DNA from 4 places in the Sorangium sp. So ce363 genome. Region 4 is predicted to be linked to each of the others. Evidence: riboswitches for the same ligand, from Rfam matches in the RefSeq annotation. Region 4 holds a riboswitch; each other region holds the start of a gene.
What was found. A riboswitch is a leader RNA that binds a small molecule or an ion and turns the genes downstream of it on or off. The one in region 4 is predicted to bind cobalamin.
Positions count from the first base shown of each region.

Region 1: another riboswitch for cobalamin. It lies ahead of WMF12_RS04600 (TonB-dependent receptor); the one in region 4 lies ahead of WMF12_RS01305 (energy-coupling factor ABC transporter permease).
Region 2: another riboswitch for cobalamin. It lies ahead of WMF12_RS20630 (TonB-dependent receptor domain-containing protein); the one in region 4 lies ahead of WMF12_RS01305 (energy-coupling factor ABC transporter permease).
Region 3: another riboswitch for cobalamin. It lies ahead of WMF12_RS20615 (ribonucleoside-diphosphate reductase subunit alpha); the one in region 4 lies ahead of WMF12_RS01305 (energy-coupling factor ABC transporter permease).

Region 1 covers NZ_CP150333.1:1,226,128-1,230,501, forward strand. The annotation lists gene typA (translational GTPase TypA) at 1-949, opposite strand, end outside; cobalamin riboswitch at 1,100-1,307, shown strand; gene WMF12_RS04600 (TonB-dependent receptor) at 1,546-3,747, shown strand; gene WMF12_RS04605 (hypothetical protein) at 3,761-4,255, opposite strand.
Region 2 covers NZ_CP150333.1:5,417,499-5,421,872, forward strand. The annotation lists gene WMF12_RS20630 (TonB-dependent receptor domain-containing protein) at 1-1,824, opposite strand, end outside; cobalamin riboswitch at 2,032-2,258, opposite strand; gene dhbC (isochorismate synthase DhbC) at 2,501-3,763, shown strand; gene WMF12_RS20640 ((2,3-dihydroxybenzoyl)adenylate synthase) at 3,760-4,374, shown strand, end outside.
Region 3 covers NZ_CP150333.1:5,410,592-5,414,965, forward strand. The annotation lists gene WMF12_RS20605 (prolyl hydroxylase family protein) at 1-414, shown strand, start outside; gene WMF12_RS20610 (NAD-dependent protein deacetylase) at 449-1,315, opposite strand; cobalamin riboswitch at 1,454-1,661, shown strand; gene WMF12_RS20615 (ribonucleoside-diphosphate reductase subunit alpha) at 1,917-4,374, shown strand, end outside.
Region 4 covers NZ_CP150333.1:321,448-325,821, reverse strand. The annotation lists gene WMF12_RS01310 (enoyl-CoA hydratase/isomerase family protein) at 191-1,018, shown strand; cobalamin riboswitch at 2,147-2,354, shown strand; gene WMF12_RS01305 (energy-coupling factor ABC transporter permease) at 2,453-3,166, shown strand; gene WMF12_RS01300 (hypothetical protein) at 3,163-3,504, shown strand; gene WMF12_RS01295 (CbiQ family ECF transporter T component) at 3,494-4,243, shown strand; gene WMF12_RS01290 (energy-coupling factor ABC transporter ATP-binding protein) at 4,240-4,374, shown strand, end outside.

The sequences.
Region 1 (4,374 bases), 900 kb from region 4:
CGATGCGCGGCAGCGCCTCGGGGTGCGCCGGATCCGTGATCGTGTCGCCGATCGTGACCGTGTCGAGCCCGGCGATCGCGATCACCTCGCCCGCGACGGCGCTCTCGACCGCGACGCGCTTCAGCCCCTCGTAGGCGTAGAGCATCTTCACGTAGCCGCGCGACTGGCCGCCCTCGCCGAGGAGCGCGACGTCGGCGCCGGACCGGGCGGTGCCGCGGACCACGCGGCCGACCGCGAGCCGGCCCACGTACTCGTCGTGGGTCGTGTTGCAGACGATGACCTGGAGCGGACCGTCGGGGTCGCCGGAGGGGCCGGGGACCCGCTCGAGGATGGTCTCGAAGAGCGGCTCGAGGTCCTTCGCCTCGTGCTCGAGCTCGCGCTTCGCCTGGCCGAGCTTCGCCACGGCGTAGAGCGTCGAGAAGTCCATCTGCGCGTCGCTCGCCTCGAGGTCACAGAAGAGGTCGAACACCTCGGAGAGCACCTCGTGGGCGCGCGCGTCGCTCCGGTCGATCTTGTTGATGACCACGATGACCGGGAAGCCGCGCTGGAGGCACTTCGAGAGCACGAAGCGCGTCTGCGGCAGCGGGCCCTCGGCGGCGTCGACGAGGAGGAGCGCCCCGTCGGCCATCATGAGCGTGCGCTCGACCTCGCCGCCGAAGTCGGAGTGGCCGGGCGTGTCGACGATGTTGATCTTGACCCCGCGGTACCGGATGCTCGTGTTCTTCGCGAGGATGGTGATGCCGCGCTCCCGCTCGAGGTCGTTCGAGTCCATGACGCGCTCGGCCACGACCTCGTTCTCTCGGAAGGCGCCCGACTGGCGGAGCATGTGATCGACGAGGGTCGTCTTCCCGTGGTCGACGTGGGCGACGATGGCGATGTTGCGGAGATCGTTACGGGGCATATACGGCGGCGGCCGTGTAGCACGCGACCCACGGAGGAGCGAGCCCATCCTCGCTAGAGCCCGAACGTTCGGCCTGCACGGCAGGCCCGCGTCGAGGCGCTCGGATGGAGAGCGCGAGGCGCGCGCATGGCGCGAGAGCGGCGCGCGTCGAGCGGGCGAGCGGAGCGGTAGCGATTGACAGCCGAAGGCGCACGGCCATAGGGTGCGCGCCGTGCTGGTGCCCGGGCGTTCGCCTGGGCCGAAGAGGGAACCCGGTGAAACTCCGGGGCTGCCCCGCAGCGGTAAGCGAGAACGACCTCCACCCCAAGCACTGGCCCGACGAGGGCTGGGAAGCGGTGGACAGTAGGGAGCCGGTCAGACCGGAGCGCTCGCGAGCCCGAAGACCTGCCAGCGCCCGGCGGCGGGAGACATCCGGCGCCGGTTCGACCTGGGAGCCTCGAGGGAGGCGGTGAGGTCCGAGCCGGTGCAGCTCTGCCTCTGCCACGTCCCGGATACCGAACCGCCCCCCGCGTCGCCTTCCGGTCGCCCGCGGGGGCGAGAGGTCGGTCCAGCGCACCGTGCGCTGGCCAGCCATTTCGTCCTCGCGGAGCTCGACGCGAGCGGCCCGACGCCGCTCCGCGCGATTGCGGCGAAGGAGGACACGAATGCTGCGCGAGACGGTCACGACGAGCCACGGGCGCCGCCATCCATTTCACCTGCTCGCCGCGTTATCCATGGTGCTGGCCGCCGCGCGGCCCGCGCGCGCCGAGGGCGACACCCCCGAGTCGCCCGCTGCCCCGCCGGAGGCCGCCGCTGCAGAGCCCACCGGCGAGGGCGCGCCCGCGGGCGACGCCGCGATCGAGGTCACGATCCAGGCGGAGAAGCCGGGCAGCGAGGCCGCGTCGCGCGTCTCCGTCGGACACCGGGAGCTCGAGCTCAGGCCGAGGCTCCGGCCGGGCGACATCCTCGAGTCGGTCCCCGGGCTCTTCGCCGTGCAGCACGCGGGCGGCGGCAAGGCGAACCAGTACTTCCTCCGCGGATTCGACGCGGATCATGGGACCGACGTCGCCTTCTTCGTCGACGGCGTGCCCGTCAACATGGTCAGCCACGGCCACGGCCACGGCTTCACCGATCTCTACTTCATGATCCCGGAGCTCGTGACAGGGCTCGACGGGTACAAGGGGCCTTATTACGCGAGCATCGGCGACTTCGGTACGGCGGGCGCCGTCAACCTGCGCTTCGCCGAGAAGCTCGAGGAGAGCTACGCGCAGGTCAGCCTGGGGCAGTACGGTATCCAGCGCGGCCTCGTCCTCGCCTCGCCGGATCTCGGCGACGCGTGGCGCGCGGTGGCCGCGGCGGAGATCTACCGGAACGACGGGCCGTTCCTGAGCCCGGAGCGGCTCGAGCGCTTCAACGTGTACCTGCGGGCCACGCACGATCTCGACAACACCGGGAAGATCCAGATGACCTGGATGTCGTATGGATCGACCTGGCACGGCTCCGGCCAGATCCCCGCGCGCGCCGTGTGCGGCGAGGGCGAGCAGGGCGGGTTGAACCCGCCGCCGTCGGCGTTCGGACAGCCGTGCATCGACCATTTCGGCGCCGTGGATCCGACCGAGGGCGGGGCGACCGAGCGGCACATGGCGTCCGTCGCGTACTCGACCGCGTGGCGGGACGCCGATCTGAGCGCGCTGGCCTACCTCGTCCGCTACCGCTTCACGCTGTACTCGAACTTCACCTTCTTCAGCGAGGACCCCGTCCACGGCGACCAGATCGAGCAGAACGACGACCGCACGGTCGGCGGCGCCGATCTCCGCTTCCGCAGGCAATACGAGATCGGCGGGGCGAGGTTCACGACCTCGCTCGGCGCGCAGATCCGCGCGGACGCGATCGACAAGTCCCTCCACCACGACGAGGCGCGCGAACGGATCGAGGAGAAGAGCAGGACCCACGTCGATGAGAGCCAGATCGGCGTCTACGTCGAGCAGGACGCCCGGCTCCGGCGCTGGCTCCGCGTCGTGCTCGGGGCGCGCGCGCAGTGGATCGACGTCAACGTGGACGATCCGGGCGAGGACCTCGAGGCGGCGGGGAACAGGTCGAGCGGCGCCCGGGGACAGATGCAGCTGCTCCCGAAGCTCACGGCGATCGTGTCGCCCGTCGAGGGGGTCGATCTCTTCGCCCACTTCGGGCGGGGCTTCCACTCGAACGACGCGCAGGGCGTGGTGCTGGGGCAGGGGGCGGCGACGCTGATCACGCCCGCGACGGGCTACGAGGTCGGCCTGCGGGTCGCGCCCTTGCGCGGGCTGTCGCTGAGCGGGGCCGCGTTCCTGCTCGACCTGGACTCGGAGCTGGTCTGGAGCGGCGACGCGGGCGCGACCGAGGCGTCGGGGCAGACGCGGCGCTACGGGATCGAGATCGGCGGGCGCTACCGGCTCCGGAGCTGGCTCTTCGCGGACGTGGACGCGACCTTCACCCGCGCGCGCTTCCGCGAGAACGCCGGCAACGCGAGCGCGGTCGCCCTCGCGCCGACCCAGACGCTGACCGCGGGCGTCGGCGTCCGCCCGACGCTCGGCGCGTTCACGCCGTTCGCGGCGCTGCGGGTCAAGGCGATCGGCGCTCGGCCCGCGACCGAGGACGAGTCGCTCACCGCCGAGGGGTTCACGGTCGTCGACGCCAACGCCGGGCTGCGGTGGAAGAACGTCGAGGTGGCCGTGGACATCCAGAACCTCTTCGACACGACGTGGCGAGAGGTCCAGTTCGCGAGCGAGTCGCGGCTGCAGTACGAGCCGGCCGCGGTCACCGGGATCCACTACTCGCCGGGGTGGCCGTTCACCGCGATCGGGCGGGCGACGCTGTACTGGGAGTAGGCGCAGCGCCGGCTCATGTCCGGCGGAGGTCCTCGCGCAGCGCGTCGAGCGATGCCCGGAACGCGGCTTCGCTCACGGCGGCGCCCGTCGCCAGGGGCAGGAGCTCTGCGAACATCTGCCAGGCTTCCCGGATGTCACATACCCTGTGCGGATAACGCTGACGGGCAATGAGCGTGAGCCCTGTCACGACGCTGCGAACCATCGCCGCCTGGAACCCCGAGCCCTCGAAGACGACCGCTGAGCACCTGATGGTTGCGCTCGCCTCCGCGAGGAAGCTCGCGATCGCCCTGCGCGCGGGCGCCGGCGGCAACGACGCCCCGCTCTCGACGAGGGTGAGCAGCCCTATGCCGCGCGGGTGCTTCTTCGCGAACTCCGCGCACGCGTCCCGCAAGTGGCGCGCGCCGTCCTCGGTCGTCTCGCGGCGCCAGATGACACAGAAGATCTGGTGCCAGGAAGCCAGGACGTAGTCCGGTTGTCTGGTGACCAGGTGCCAGGGGTCAGGATGCATGATCGTGCTCGTTCTGGAGCGGTCGCAGCGGAGATGCTCGCGGTTGCCTCAGGGTACACCGGCCAGGGTACACCGGCGTTTCTTCGCCCGCGACACGGCCGCACACCAACTCGAGCGTG
Region 2 (4,374 bases), 5.1 Mb from region 4:
GTACACGGCCCGGATCTCGCCCGACGCGCCCGAGAACACGGCGCCGCCCGGGCGCTTCCACTCGGCGTGCAGGCGCGGCGCGACGACGAGGCGCGAGCGGAACGGGAGGAGGTCGTTCCTCGTCGTCCGCCCCGGCGTCGTGTCCCGCGGATCGAGCAGCGTCGCCGCGATCTCGGCGCGGAGGAACCAGGTCACCTCGACCCCGGCCAAGAGCTCCGCGCCCACGACGCGGGCGCGGCCGACGTTGTACGGGTTCACGTAGCCCTGGCCGGAGCGCTCGTACGCGACGAGCCCGGAGACCGCGCTCCCGAACGCGAACACGTCGAGGAAGGCGCCGCGCAGCACGGCGCCGCGCCCCGTCTGCGCCCGGATCCCGGCCTCGATCGTGGCGCCCGACTCCGGCTCGAGCTCCGCGTTGCCGTGGACGACGCCGGAGACGCCGTACACCTCGCCGAGCGTCGGGACGCGGACGTAGCGGCCCACGGTCGCGAGGAGCCGGAGCCGGTCGCTCCCCGCCTCCACGCCGACCCGCCCGGTCGGGACGAGCACGTCGCAAGGGCGCTCGCGGTCCGCCCCGGTGGCGTGGCACTCCCCGCTCGCGAGGGCGTGCAGCGCGAGCCCCTCGCCGAGGCGCGCCTCCGCGCTGACGGCGCCGCGCGCGAACGAGCGCCGCGCCCGCGCGAGCGGTACGTCGTCCGGCGCGCGCGAGATGCCCTCGCGCGCGACCGAGAGCACGGGCCGCACCCGGAGCCGGTCGGCGAAGGAGAGCGTCGCCCCGAGCGTCTGCTCCAGGCGGCGGCCGGCGAGGCGGAGCTCCGGCGTGAGCAGCGCGAGCTCGAAGAGGGGATCATGGACCTCCGACCGCGCCTCGATGAACGAGGTGCGCGCCTCGAGCGTGTGCTGCGCCTCTCCGCCGAACGGCACCCGCGCCGCGACGGACGTCAGCGCGCGCCGCGACTCCCCCCGCGCCTCGCGGGACGGCAGGAGCGCGAGCCTCGGCACGCCCTGCTCGCGGCCGGTGCCGTTCGCGATCACGTCGACGATCGCGCCGCCCCCGAGCTCGACGCGCGCGAGCGCCCAGGCGTCGATCGTGCGCACGTCGGCGTTCTGCCGGCGTTCCAGGGTGTCGTCGCTCTCGTCGAAGAGCGTCCCGCCATCGTTGACGAACGCGTAGCGGTTCTCCGCGGCCTCCGCGCTCACCCCGACGATCGCGCTCACCGGGCCCGCGCTGGCGCCGGCGAACGCCCACCCGCGCCGCGCGCCGAGCGAGCCCGCCATGGCGCCCGCGCCGGCCGTCGTCCGGGAAGGCCGCCGCGGCTCGAAGAAGATCGCTCCGCCGGGGCCGAGGCGGTCGGCCTCGATGGGCGCGTGGCCGCGGTAGATCTCGATGCGCTCGATGAGCCAGAGGGGCACGAGGGAGAGATCCGCCGTCCCCACGACGTCGTCGTTCAGGCGGACGCCGGCGAGGTACACCGGCGTCTGCGTGGCGGTCGCTCCCCGGAGGGCCGCGGTCGCCGGCCCGCCGAAGCCGCCCGACTCGATGATGAGGACGCCCGGCTGCGTGCGGAGCACGTCCGCCGCTCCGAGCCCCGCGCCGGTGAGGCGCTCGCGGCCCAGCACCGACCCCGCGACGGACCTGTCCTTGGGCGGCGCGGGCGCGCGCATGCGATCCCCCTCGACGCGCACCTCCAGCGGGTCTGCCCCCGGTGGAGCGGCAGCGCGACCGGCCTCCTGCTCGGCCTCCGGCCTGCGCGGATCGTCGGCGCGGGCGGCCGGCAGGGCCGCCACGGCGCTGCAGGCGGCGAGCGAGAGCCAGCACGCCACGCCGGCGCTCCGGCGCCGACGCGACCGACGATCAGAGGAATCAACCATTCACGCGCCGCCTGCCCGCGTCGACCCAGCGCTGCTCCGGGTGAGCTGAGAGCCGAAGCGAGGAGGCTGCGTGACGGGCCACGGCACCGCGCGCGAGCGAGGTGGTCGAGAGCCTGCGCGCCTTCCCCTCGAAGGCTCAGGTCAACGCGCGCCAGAGCACCGGCGCGCGCACCTTCGGCAGGTCTTCGGACTCACGGGCGCTGCGGCCGTCGCCGGTCGCTCTCCTACACATCACCGCTTCCCAGGCTGCTCTGGTGCATGCCCAGTGCTTCTTGGTGATGGTCGTTCCCGTTCACCGCTGCGGGGGCAGTCCCGGATTCTCACCGGGTTCCCTTTTCAGCTCGCCAGGGGATGGCCGGACGAGCACCGATGGCGGGGCGACTCGTCGCACCCGTCACGCAGGATGTCAACGCAGAAGCGAAGGCCCGGAGCGCCCCGTCCACGGGCCCACCGGCGATGCACACCCGAGACAGAACCGGGAGTCCCTTGACAGTCTTGCACGCGCGTGCCAAGAGTTACTTGAAACTGATTTTCTTTATCAGTTACCAGAAACGAGCGGCCCGAGACCTGACGTCCAGCGCCCGATGATCCGAGCCCACGTGGCTCTCGACGCCCATCGGAGCTGAATGTGACGAGTTCCATCTCGATACCGGCCTCTGTCGCGCTGCCCGCGGTGAACGCAGGGCAGCTGTTGAAGCAATACACCCCTGAGTCGGCGTTCTTCTTCGCGTCGCCGACACGCACCCTCCTCGCGCAGGGCGTACACGACATGATCCTCGAGCCGAACGGCGCGGATCAGGGCGACCGCCTCGCGGACCGCGTCACGAGGGTGCTCGCGGCGGCGTCGAGGGCCGGCCAGGGCCTCCCCATGGTGGTCGGCGCGGTGCCGTTCAACAGCACGTCGCCGGCGCACCTCATCGTGCCGAGGGCGATCCAGAGCGCGGGCCCGCTCAACCACACGTCGGAATCGCCGCGGTCGCACCTGCCGATCACCATCCAGGAGCTGCGCCAGGTCCCCGAGCCCCGCGACTACGTGCGCGGCGTCGAGACGGCAGTGGGCCTGATGCGGTCCGAGGCGCTGAGCAAGGTGGTCCTCTCCAGGATGCTGGAGATGGTCCTGCGAGAGCCGGTCGATCTCCGCCTCGTCCTCCAGCGCCTCTCGCACCAGAACCGGAACGGCTACACCTTCGCCGCCAACCTCTCGGATCCGACCGCGGGGCTCTCCAGCGCGGAGCGCGGCGTCCCGACCTCGCGCGCGCGGACGCTCATCGGCGCGAGCCCGGAGCTGCTCCTGTCCCGCTCCGGGCTCCGGGTGATCGCCAATCCGCTCGCCGGCTCCGCGGTCCGCAGCCCGGACCCCGACGAGGACCGCCGGCGGGCGATCGCCCTGCTCGCGTCCGAGAAAGACCGGCACGAGCACGCGATCGTCGTCGACGCCGTCGCCGCCGCGCTCCGGCCGTTCTGCCGGCGCCTGAGCGTCCCCGACGAGCCTTCGCTCACGCAGACCCCGACGCTGTGGCACCTGTCGAGCCGGCTCACCGGGGAGCTGCGCGATCTCTCGATCTCCTCGATGAAGCTGGCCACCGCGCTGCACCCGACCCCCGCGGTGTGCGGATACCCCACGGACCGCGCCCGCGACGCCATCGAGGCGATCGAGCGGTTCGATCGCGGGTTCTTCACGGGGCTCGTGGGCTGGTCCGACGCGAGCGGCGACGGCGAGTGGGCGGTCGTCATCCGCTGCGCCGACGTCGCCGGCCGGGCGCTCCGCCTCTATGCCGGGGCCGGGATCGTCATCGGTTCGAACGGCGAGCACGAGCTCGCCGAGACCACCGCCAAGCTCGGGACCATGCTGAACGCGCTCGGCCTCAACCAGGCGCCGGAGATGGCATGAGCGCTCCGGAGGAGAGCCGGCAGGCGCCCGCGCAGGCGCGAACGCAGGCGCTCGACGGCTGGACTCCGTGGCCGGCCGAGATGGCCGATCTCTACCGGCGCGCCGGCTACTGGCGCGGCGAGACCTTCGGGCGCCTGCTCCGCGAGCGGGCCGCGCGGCACCCGGATCGGATCGCGCTCGTCAGCGGCGATCGCCGGCTGAGCTACGGTGAGCTCGATCGGCGCGCCGATCGCCTCGCCGCGGGCCTGCTGCACCTCGGGCTCCGGCCGGGGGATCGCGTCGTCGTCCAGCTCCCGAACATCGCGGAGTTCTTCGAGGTGTGCTTCGCGCTGTTCCGGCTCGGGGCGCTCCCCGTGCTGGCCCTGCCAGCGCACCGGCGCGCCGAGATCGCGGTTTTCTGCGAGCACACCGAGGCGGTCGCGTACGTCATCGCCGACCGGGACGGCGGGTTCGATTACCGCGCGCTGGCGAGCCAGATCCGGCGCGACGTCAGGACCTTGCGGCACGTGCTCGTGGCCGGCGATCCGGGCGAGCACACCGCGCTCTCCGGCCTGGACCGGGAGCCCGTCGAGCTCCCGGAGCCCGCCGCGGGGGACGTCGCCTTCTTCCAG
Region 3 (4,374 bases), 5.1 Mb from region 4:
GTGATCAACCTCGAGGTGCGCAAGAACGGCCGCGTCATGATCGACGATCCGGACCTCGCCGCGAGCCTCTGGGAGCGGCTCGCGCCCTGGACGCCGCCGAGCTTCGGCCTCCACCGCGCCGTCGGGCTGAACGAGCGATTCCGCTACTATCGCTACACCGAGGGCGAATATTTCAACTGGCACGGCGACGGGTCGTTCGTGCGATCCGGCGGCGAGCGGAGCCTGTTCACCGCGATGATCTACCTGAACGACGACTTCGAGGGCGGCACGACCGATTTCTGGGGCGGCCGGAGCATCGCCCCGCGGCGCGGGATGGCGCTCCTGTTCGAGCACCGCCGGCTCCACCGCGGCGCCGCCGTGACACGGGGGAGCAAGTACGTCCTCCGCAGCGACGTGATGTACCGGCGCGGGTGATGCCAGCGCCGCGCGTGCGCCGGCGCTCGGCGCCTCAGCGGGGCGCCGCGGTGGCGCCGGCGCCGAGCGCCTCGGCGAGGCGCGGCAGCACCTCGCCGGCCCGGGCCTCGATCTTCAGCGCGCCGAGCTCCTCGCCGCGCGCGGAGCCGAGGTTGATCATGGCGATCGGGGTGCCTCGCTGCGCGGCGCGCAGCACGAAGCGGTAGCCCGAGAAGACCGCCAGCGACGAGCCGACGACGAGGAGCGCGTCCGCCGCGTCCACGAGCGCGAACGCCGCGTCGACGATCGGCCGGGCCACGTTCTCGCCGAAGAAGACGACGCGCGGCTTGAGCGGCCCATCGCAGCGGAGGCACGGCGGCGCCCGGAAGCCCGCCACATGCTCGGCGGGCAGGTCGGCGTCGCCGTCGGGGGCGACGTCGGCCGCGAGGCGCAGCCAGCCGGGGTTCTGCGCGAGGAGCCGCTCCTGGAGGGCGGCGCGCCGCTCCATCGCGCCGCACGCGAGGCAGGCGACCTCGGAGAGCGTCCCGTGCAGCTCGATGACGCGACGGCTGCCCGCGGCCTGGTGGAGGCCGTCGACGTTCTGCGTGATGAGGCCATCGAGCTGCCCCGCCTGCTCGAGCCGCGCGAGGGCGCGGTGGGCGGGGTTCGGCTCGGCCCTGGAGAACCGCTCCCAGCCGATCACGGCGCGCGCCCAGTAGCGCTGCCGGATCTCGGCCGAGCGGGAGAACTCCCGCCCCTGGATCGGGTTCCGCGCGCGGCGCCGCGTCTCGGGCCCTCGATAATCCGGGATGCCGGATTCGGTGCTGCACCCCGCGCCCGTGAGCGCCACGATCCGCTTGCCGCGCAGGAGCGCGACGAGGTCGTCGAGCGGATCGGCCGGACGCGCTTCGCTGAGCGGCATATGCCCGGGTTGTGGCCCGCGACGGCGCGCGCCGCCAGCGTCGACCACGCAACCATGCAACTGAACATGCAATCGAGCGTGCAACCGAGCAAAGGAGCTCCCCCACAACATCTCGCTTGACCGACTCACTGCACCACCATATGTAGTGCCCATGTTGGTGCCTCGGGCTTCGGCCCGGGGCTCAAAAGGGAACCCGGTGTGAATCCGGGGCTGCCCCGCAGCGGTAAGCGAGAACGATCTCCACGACGCGCACTGGCCCTCGGGCTGGGAAGCGGTGGACCGTAGGAATCCGGCGAGAGCCGGAGCGCTCGTGAGCCCGAAGACCTGCCAACATCCTGCGCAGGAGAGACATCCAGCGCCGGTTTGACCTGGAAGCCTCGAGGGAGGCGGGTAGGTCCGAGCTGGCGCAGACTCTCGCGCTTGTCCCGGTTCCGACCCCCTCCCGCGCTGTCTTCCTTTCGCCCGCGGGGGCGAGCGGTCGGTCCGATGGCTCCTCCAGAGAGCCTGGCGCACCCGCGCGCATCGGCTGGCTTCTTCGCTCTCGCGGCATCGACGCGAGCGGTCCGGGACCGCTCGGAACGAGCACGACGAGGAGGATGCCATGCTGAACGAACCGTTGGTGAAGAGCAACGGCGCGGCGCCGTTGCGCGCGCTCCACGCACCCCACGCGCCCGCCATGACGAGCGCCGGCGCGGAGGAGACGCTCCCGCACACGACGATGCGGGTGAAGAAGAGGAACGGGTCGAGCGAGCCCGTGGACGTCAACAAGATCGTCCGGGCGGTGAGCCGCTCTTGCGCGGCCCTGTCCGACGTGGACGCGCTCCGCGTCGCGACAAAGACCATCAGCGGCCTCTACGACGGCGCGACGACGCGCGAGCTCGATCAGCTCTCCATCCAGACGGCGGCGTCGCTCATCGCCGATGAGCCCCAGTACGCGAAGCTCGCGGCGCGCCTGCTCGCCACGTACATCGACAAGGAAGTCCGCAATCAGGAGATCCACGCGTTCTCGCAGTCCATCGCCGTGGGGCGGCGGCTGGGCCTCATCAACGATCGGCTCCACGGCTTCGTGGCGCAGAACGCCCGCAAGCTGAACGACGCCATCGAGCCGGGGCGGGACAACGAGCTGGAGTACTTCGGCCTGCGGACCCTCTACGACCGCTACCTGCTGAAGCACCCCGAGACGCGCCTCGTCATCGAGACGCCGCAGCAGTTCTTCCTGCGCATCGCGTGCGCGCTGTCCGAGACGGCGGCGCAGGCCATCGAGCTCTACCGGCTCTTCTCGTCGCTCGATTACCTGCCGAGCTCACCGACGATGTTCAACTCCGGGACGAGCCACGAGCAGCTCTCGAGCTGCTTTCTGCTCGACTCGCCGGACGATCACCTCGAGACCATCTACCAGCGCTACACCGACGTCGCGATGCTCTCGAAGTTCTCGGGCGGCATCGGGCTCGCCTACCACCGGGTGCGGTCGCGCGGCTCGCTCATCGAGAGCACCAACGGGCACTCCAGCGGGATCGTGCCTTGGCTCAAGACGCTCGACGCGTCCGTCGCGGCCGTGAACCAGGGCGGCAAGCGCAAGGGCGCCTGCTGCGTCTACCTCGAGCCGTGGCACGCCGACGTCGAGGAGTTCCTCTCACTGCGCGACAACACGGGCGACGAGGCGGCGCGCACGCACAACCTGAACCTCGCGAGCTGGGTCCCGGACCTCTTCATGAAGCGGGTCGAGGCCGACGGTGAATGGAGCCTGTTCGACCCGAAGGACGTGCGCGATCTCCCCGATCTCTACGGTGAGGAGTTCGATCGTCGCTACGTCGAGGCCGAGCGGGCGGGCCTCGCCAAGAAGACGATGAAGGCCCGCGAGCTCTACGCGCGGATGATGCGCACGCTCGCGCAGACGGGCAACGGCTGGATGACGTTCAAGGACAAGTCGAACCGCGCCTGCAACCAGACGGCGCTGCCGGGCCGGATCGTCCACCTCTCGAACCTCTGCACCGAGATCCTGGAGGTGACCTCGAACGAGGAGTCGGCCGTCTGCAACCTGGGCTCGATCAACCTCGCTCGCCACACGGTCACGCTGGCGGACGGCGCGGTCGCGGTCGACTTCGAGAAGCTCGCGCGCACGGTGCGGACCGCGGTCCGCCAGCTCGACCGCGTCATCGACCTCAACTACTACCCCATCCCCTCGACGAGGCGATCGAACCTCCGCTGGCGTCCCGTCGGGCTCGGGCTCATGGGCCTGCAGGACGTGTTCTTCCAGATGCGCCTGCCCTTCGACGCCCCGGCCGCGCGTGAGCTCTCGAGGCGGATCTCGGAGGATGTGTATTACCACGCGCTCTCGACGTCCGCGGACCTCGCGGCGGAGAAGGGGCGACACCCGGCGTTCGACGAGACGCGCGCCGCGCGCGGAGAGCTCCAGTTCGACGCGTGGGACGTCGTCCCGGAGGACACGGCGCGCTGGGAGGCGCTCCGCGCGCGCGTCCGCGCCGAGGGGCTCAGGAACTCGCTGCTCGTCGCCATCGCGCCGACGGCCACCATCGCGTCGATCGCGGGCTGCTACGAGTGCATCGAGCCGCAGGTGTCCAACCTCTTCAAGCGCGAGACGCTCTCCGGGGACTTCCTGCAGATGAACCGCTACCTGGTCGCGGAGCTCAAGCGGCTCGGCGCCTGGAACGACGCGGTGCGCGCCCGGCTCAAGCTCGCGGAGGGCTCGGTCCAGGGCATGGACGAGCTGCCCGAGGAGCTCCGCGCCGTGTACCGGACGGCGTGGGAGATCCCGATGCGCTCGCTCATCGACATGGCCGCGGATCGCGGGGCCTTCATCGATCAGAGCCAGTCGCTGAACCTCTTCATCGAGAACCCCACCATCGGTCAGCTCTCGAGCATGTACTTCCACGCATGGAAGAAGGGGCTCAAGACGACGTACTACCTGCGATCGCGCCCCGCGACGCGCATCGCCAAGGCGACCGTGGAGGCGGCGCCGGACCGCACGCCCGAGGGCGGCGCCGCGCCGCGCCGCGAGGGCGGCTGGGGGCAGGCGCCGCCGGCGAAGGCGGCCGCGG
Region 4 (4,374 bases):
GATCATCGAGCGAAGGGCCGTGTCCCGGAACAGGCGCGCGACTCCTCCGGAAATCGCTCGCCTGGAAATCGCTCGCTCGTCGGCTCGGCAACGGCCTCGACACAGCGGGATCGGGAGGACACGGAATGACGCCTTCCCTGGCCCACGGCAGGCGCTTCCCCCCGGCGCGGGGCGCTGCTAACCACGCTCCATGACCGCTCAAGAACAGCAGCCGGGGGCCCCTGCTCGCGGTACGCTCCAGTTCGTCGCCGTCGAGCGCGCGGATCACGTCGCCACCGTGACCATCCAGCGGCCCGACAAACTCAACGCCCTGAACCCCGCCGTCCTCGGCGAGCTCACCACGGCCTTCCGCGACCTCCTCGCGCCCGCCGAGGGCAACGAGGTCCGCGCGGCGGTGCTGACCGGCGCCGGCAAGGCGTTCGTCGCCGGCGCCGACATCGCGGAGATGGCGGCCATGAACAGCATCGCCGCGAAGCGGTTCGCCGACGCAGGCCACCGGCTCGCCGAGCTCATCGAGACTGCCCCCTTCCCCGTGATCGCCGCCGTCAACGGCTTCGCGCTGGGCGGCGGCTGCGAGCTCGCCCTCGCCTGCGACTTCATCTACGCCGCCGAAGGCGCCAAACTCGGCCAGCCCGAGGTGAACCTGGGCGTCATCCCGGGGTTCGGCGGGACCCAGCGGCTGCTGCGACGGGTCGGGCCCGGACGCGCGCGCGAGCTCGTCTATTCAGGTGACATGATCACCGCCCAGCAGGCGCTGTCGATCGGGCTCGTCAACGCCGTCTTCCCAGCGACCGAGCTCCTCGCGCGCGCCCACGAGACCGCCCTCAAGATCGCCTCGCGCGGCCCGCTCGCCGTCGCCGCCGCCAAGCGCGTCCTCCTGCGCGGCGAGAGCCTCGACCTCGCCGCCGCCAACGAGCTGGAAGCCCAGGCATTCGCGGCGCTCTTCGGCAGCGAAGATCAACAGGTCGGAATGAAAGCGTTCCTGGCGAAATCGCAGGCCACGTTCACCGGAAAGTGACGCCTCGGAAGACGCGAACCGCGCGCTCGAGGGCAAAAAAAATACCGCGCATCACGCTGGAGGGGGGCCCAGAATGACCGCGGCAGGGAAACCGCGCCGGAGTCTTGAACGTCCGCCACGGTGCAGAAGAAAGACCGCATGCGCTCCGGGCTGGGGGGTCCGCGCCGGTGCGCATGCGGTAGTCAGATTGTGGCATCCGCAGGCGCATTGTCGATAACAAAGTGCAACGCGTGCACGCCGAGCGAGCAGAGCGCTCCGGGCGCGAAGGCAGCCAGGCGGGCGCGCGACCCACACACACCCGATCTGCGGGGATTCACGTTCGAGCCGGGCATACCCCTCCACCAGAGACAGCGCCCAGCGCAGCGTTCATCTCGCATTCCGAGACGAGCGAACACGAAATCCCTCATCTCTTCAATAAGAGAGGCCACGAGGCAGCAGGCCGTACACCGGACACCTGCTCCCGAGTAAAGAGCCAGGACGAACAAAGCACACTGCGGAAGGAACGCGCCGGCTCCTGTATTCAAGCGCACGAGAGGCCCTCGTGCGGGCCCAAACCGAGACAGGGGCTGCGCCCGCGCGGCGACAAAGTAAACAGGTTTTATCTAAGGGGGACATAATTCAAGACGTGTGCTCGACGACTCTTCGCATGATGCGTCTGGGTCAATTTCTCGGCCTCGGGCCGCCGCACGACAGGGCCTCGATCGCTCGTCGGCGCCCATGGCCGCTCGATGGGGGGGCGCCGACGGGCGCGCGACGCGCCTCGGCAGCGATGGCCTCGTGCGCCTCGGCAGCGCCCCCCGAGGGCAGGGTGCCACCAGCGCAGGCATCACCGCCGCGCCGACGCCGCGGACGAGGGCACTCGCGGCGGGCCGCGCCGGGCCGGACCGCGCAACGCGGAAGCACGCGCCCCCGGGTCGACGCACCCGGGTTCGCCCGGTCCGCGCCCCCGGCTCGCGCGATCGCGCCGCTACGATACGCGGCCGACGCGCGAGGCGGAGCTGGCCCGCGCTCGACGGGGAGCTCGTCTGACATGCCATGCCGCATGCAGCGCCCGCTGAGCCCCCTCCTCCACGATCGGGGCGCGACGTCCTTGACGCCGGGCACGAAACGGGATTACCGAGCACCGGCCTGACAATCCATTCCTCGGGTGCCCTCCGGGGCATAACAGGGAAGCCGGTGCAAAACCGGCGCGGTCCCGCCACCGTGAGTGGGGAGCTGCCTCCGAAGACCACTGGGCCCCATTGGAAGAGGCCTGGGAAGGTGGACGCAGCGCTGGGAGCTCGATCAGCTCCCTGAACCCATGAGCCGGGAGACCTACCCGAGCCTCCCACGAGGTGCAGCTTGCGCACGTCTTCGTGGCGTTCGGGTGCGGACTTCACCCGGAGCGCCGAAATCGGTCTTCACGGCCGCGCATTGTCGATCGCCGCCGTGTCCCTGGGGACGCTCCTCGCGCCCCGGCCCGCGGCCGCGATGCACCTCGCGGAAGGCGTCCTGCCGCTCGGCTGGTGCGCCTTCTGGAACGCGCTCGCGCTGCCCTTCGTCGCGATCGCCCTCCACCTGCTCCGGCGCCGCACCGAGCAGGACGCCTTCTACAAGCCGTTCGTCGGCCTCATCGCGGCCGCCGTCTTCGCGATCTCGTGCATGCCCGTGCCGGTGCCGACCGCCGGGACCTGCTCCCACCCGTGCGGCACAGGGCTCGCGGCGGTGCTCATCGGCCCCTGGATGACCGTCCTCGTCACCGTGGTGGCGCTCCTTATCCAGGCCCTCTTCCTCGCGCACGGCGGCCTCACCACGCTCGGCGCCGACGTCGCGTCGATGGGCATCGCGGGCGCCTTCACCGGATATTTCGCCTTCCATGTCGCGCGGCGCTGCGGCGCGAACCTCTGGGTCGCGGGCTTCCTCGCGGGCGTGACGTCGGACTGGGCAACCTACGCCACCACGGCGCTCGCGCTCGCGCTCGGGCTCTCGGGCGAGGGATCGGTGACGTCCATGTTCACGGGCGTCGCCCTCGCCTTCGTCCCCACCCAGCTCCCGCTCGGCCTGCTCGAGGGCGTCATGACCGCGGGGGCGCTCGCCTTCCTGCGCGCCCGGCGGCCCGACATCCTGGACCGACTCCAGGTCGTCCGGCTCGCCCCGGGGGCGTCGTGAAGCGGCGGCTCGGACAGCGCCCGCTGCCAGCGCCGCTCGCGCGGCGCGCGTGCGCGGCAGCGCTCCAGCTCGCCGGTTCATTCTGGCTCGCCGCCTGCGGCAACGCGTCCTGGGACGGCGTCGACGAGGCCGTGGTGCGCCGCGTCGCCGAGGACGCAGGGCGCCACGACACGGGGCCGCTGTTCGCGGGCCTCGAGGGCGACCTCCTGCTGTTCGCGTTCCTCTGGGCCGGGCTCCTCGCCGGCTTCGCCCTCGGCTATTTCTCGCGCGTGCTCTTCGTCGAGCGCGCGGGCGCGCCCGCGGGCAAGGCCGGCGGCGAAGGCCTCCGTGCGGACTGACCCGCCCGCGCGGCTCCGCGACGTGGACGCCCGGCTCCGCCTCGGGGCCGCCGTGGCGGCGTGCTGCGTCGCCGCGGGCGCGCGCTCGCCCGTCACGCCGGCCGCGCTGCTCCTGCTCGCGTGCGCGGCCCTCCGCCTCCAGGGCACGCCGGCGCGCGCCGTCCTCCGCGCCGCCGCGCCCGCCGCGTGGATCGGAGCGGTCGCGGCGGCGCTCGCGCTCGCGCTCACGCCGGGGGCGCCGCTCCTCCCCGGCGCGCCGTTCCCGGCCGACGCGATCACGGCCGAGGGGGCCCGCCGCGCCGTGGCCATCGGCGCGCGCGTCCTCGCGGCGGCCGCGGTGCTCCGGTGGCTCGCCGGCGCCGCCGCGCCCGCCGAGATCGAGGCGGCGCTCGCCGGGCTCGGCGTCCCCGCGGCCCTTGTCGAGCTGCTCGCGCTGACGCGGCGCTTCGCCGGCGTGCTCCAGCGCGCGGCCGACAGCGCGTGGAGCGCGGCCGCGCTCCGCGGTGGGTTCACCCGCCCCGGCGCCGCCGCGCGCTCGGCCGGCGCCGTCGCGGGCGTCGTGGCGCTCCGGACGCTGGAGCGCTCCGAGAGCGCCGCGCTCGCGATGCAGCTCCGCGGCTACCAGGGGAAGCTCCCCGTCGCCGACCGAAGGACGAGCGCGCCCACCGCGAACGTCGCGTTCGCCGCCGCCGCGCTCGTGGCCCTCGGGCTCAGCGTCGCCGCGGGAGAGGCCGGATGATCGCGATCGCGCTGCGCGCCCCCCGGCTCGGCTACCGGCGCGGCGAGCCCGTGCTGCGCGACGTGCGCATCGACGTCGCCGAGGGCGAGTCCGTCGCGGTGCTCGGCGGCAACGGCGCCGGCAAGACCGCG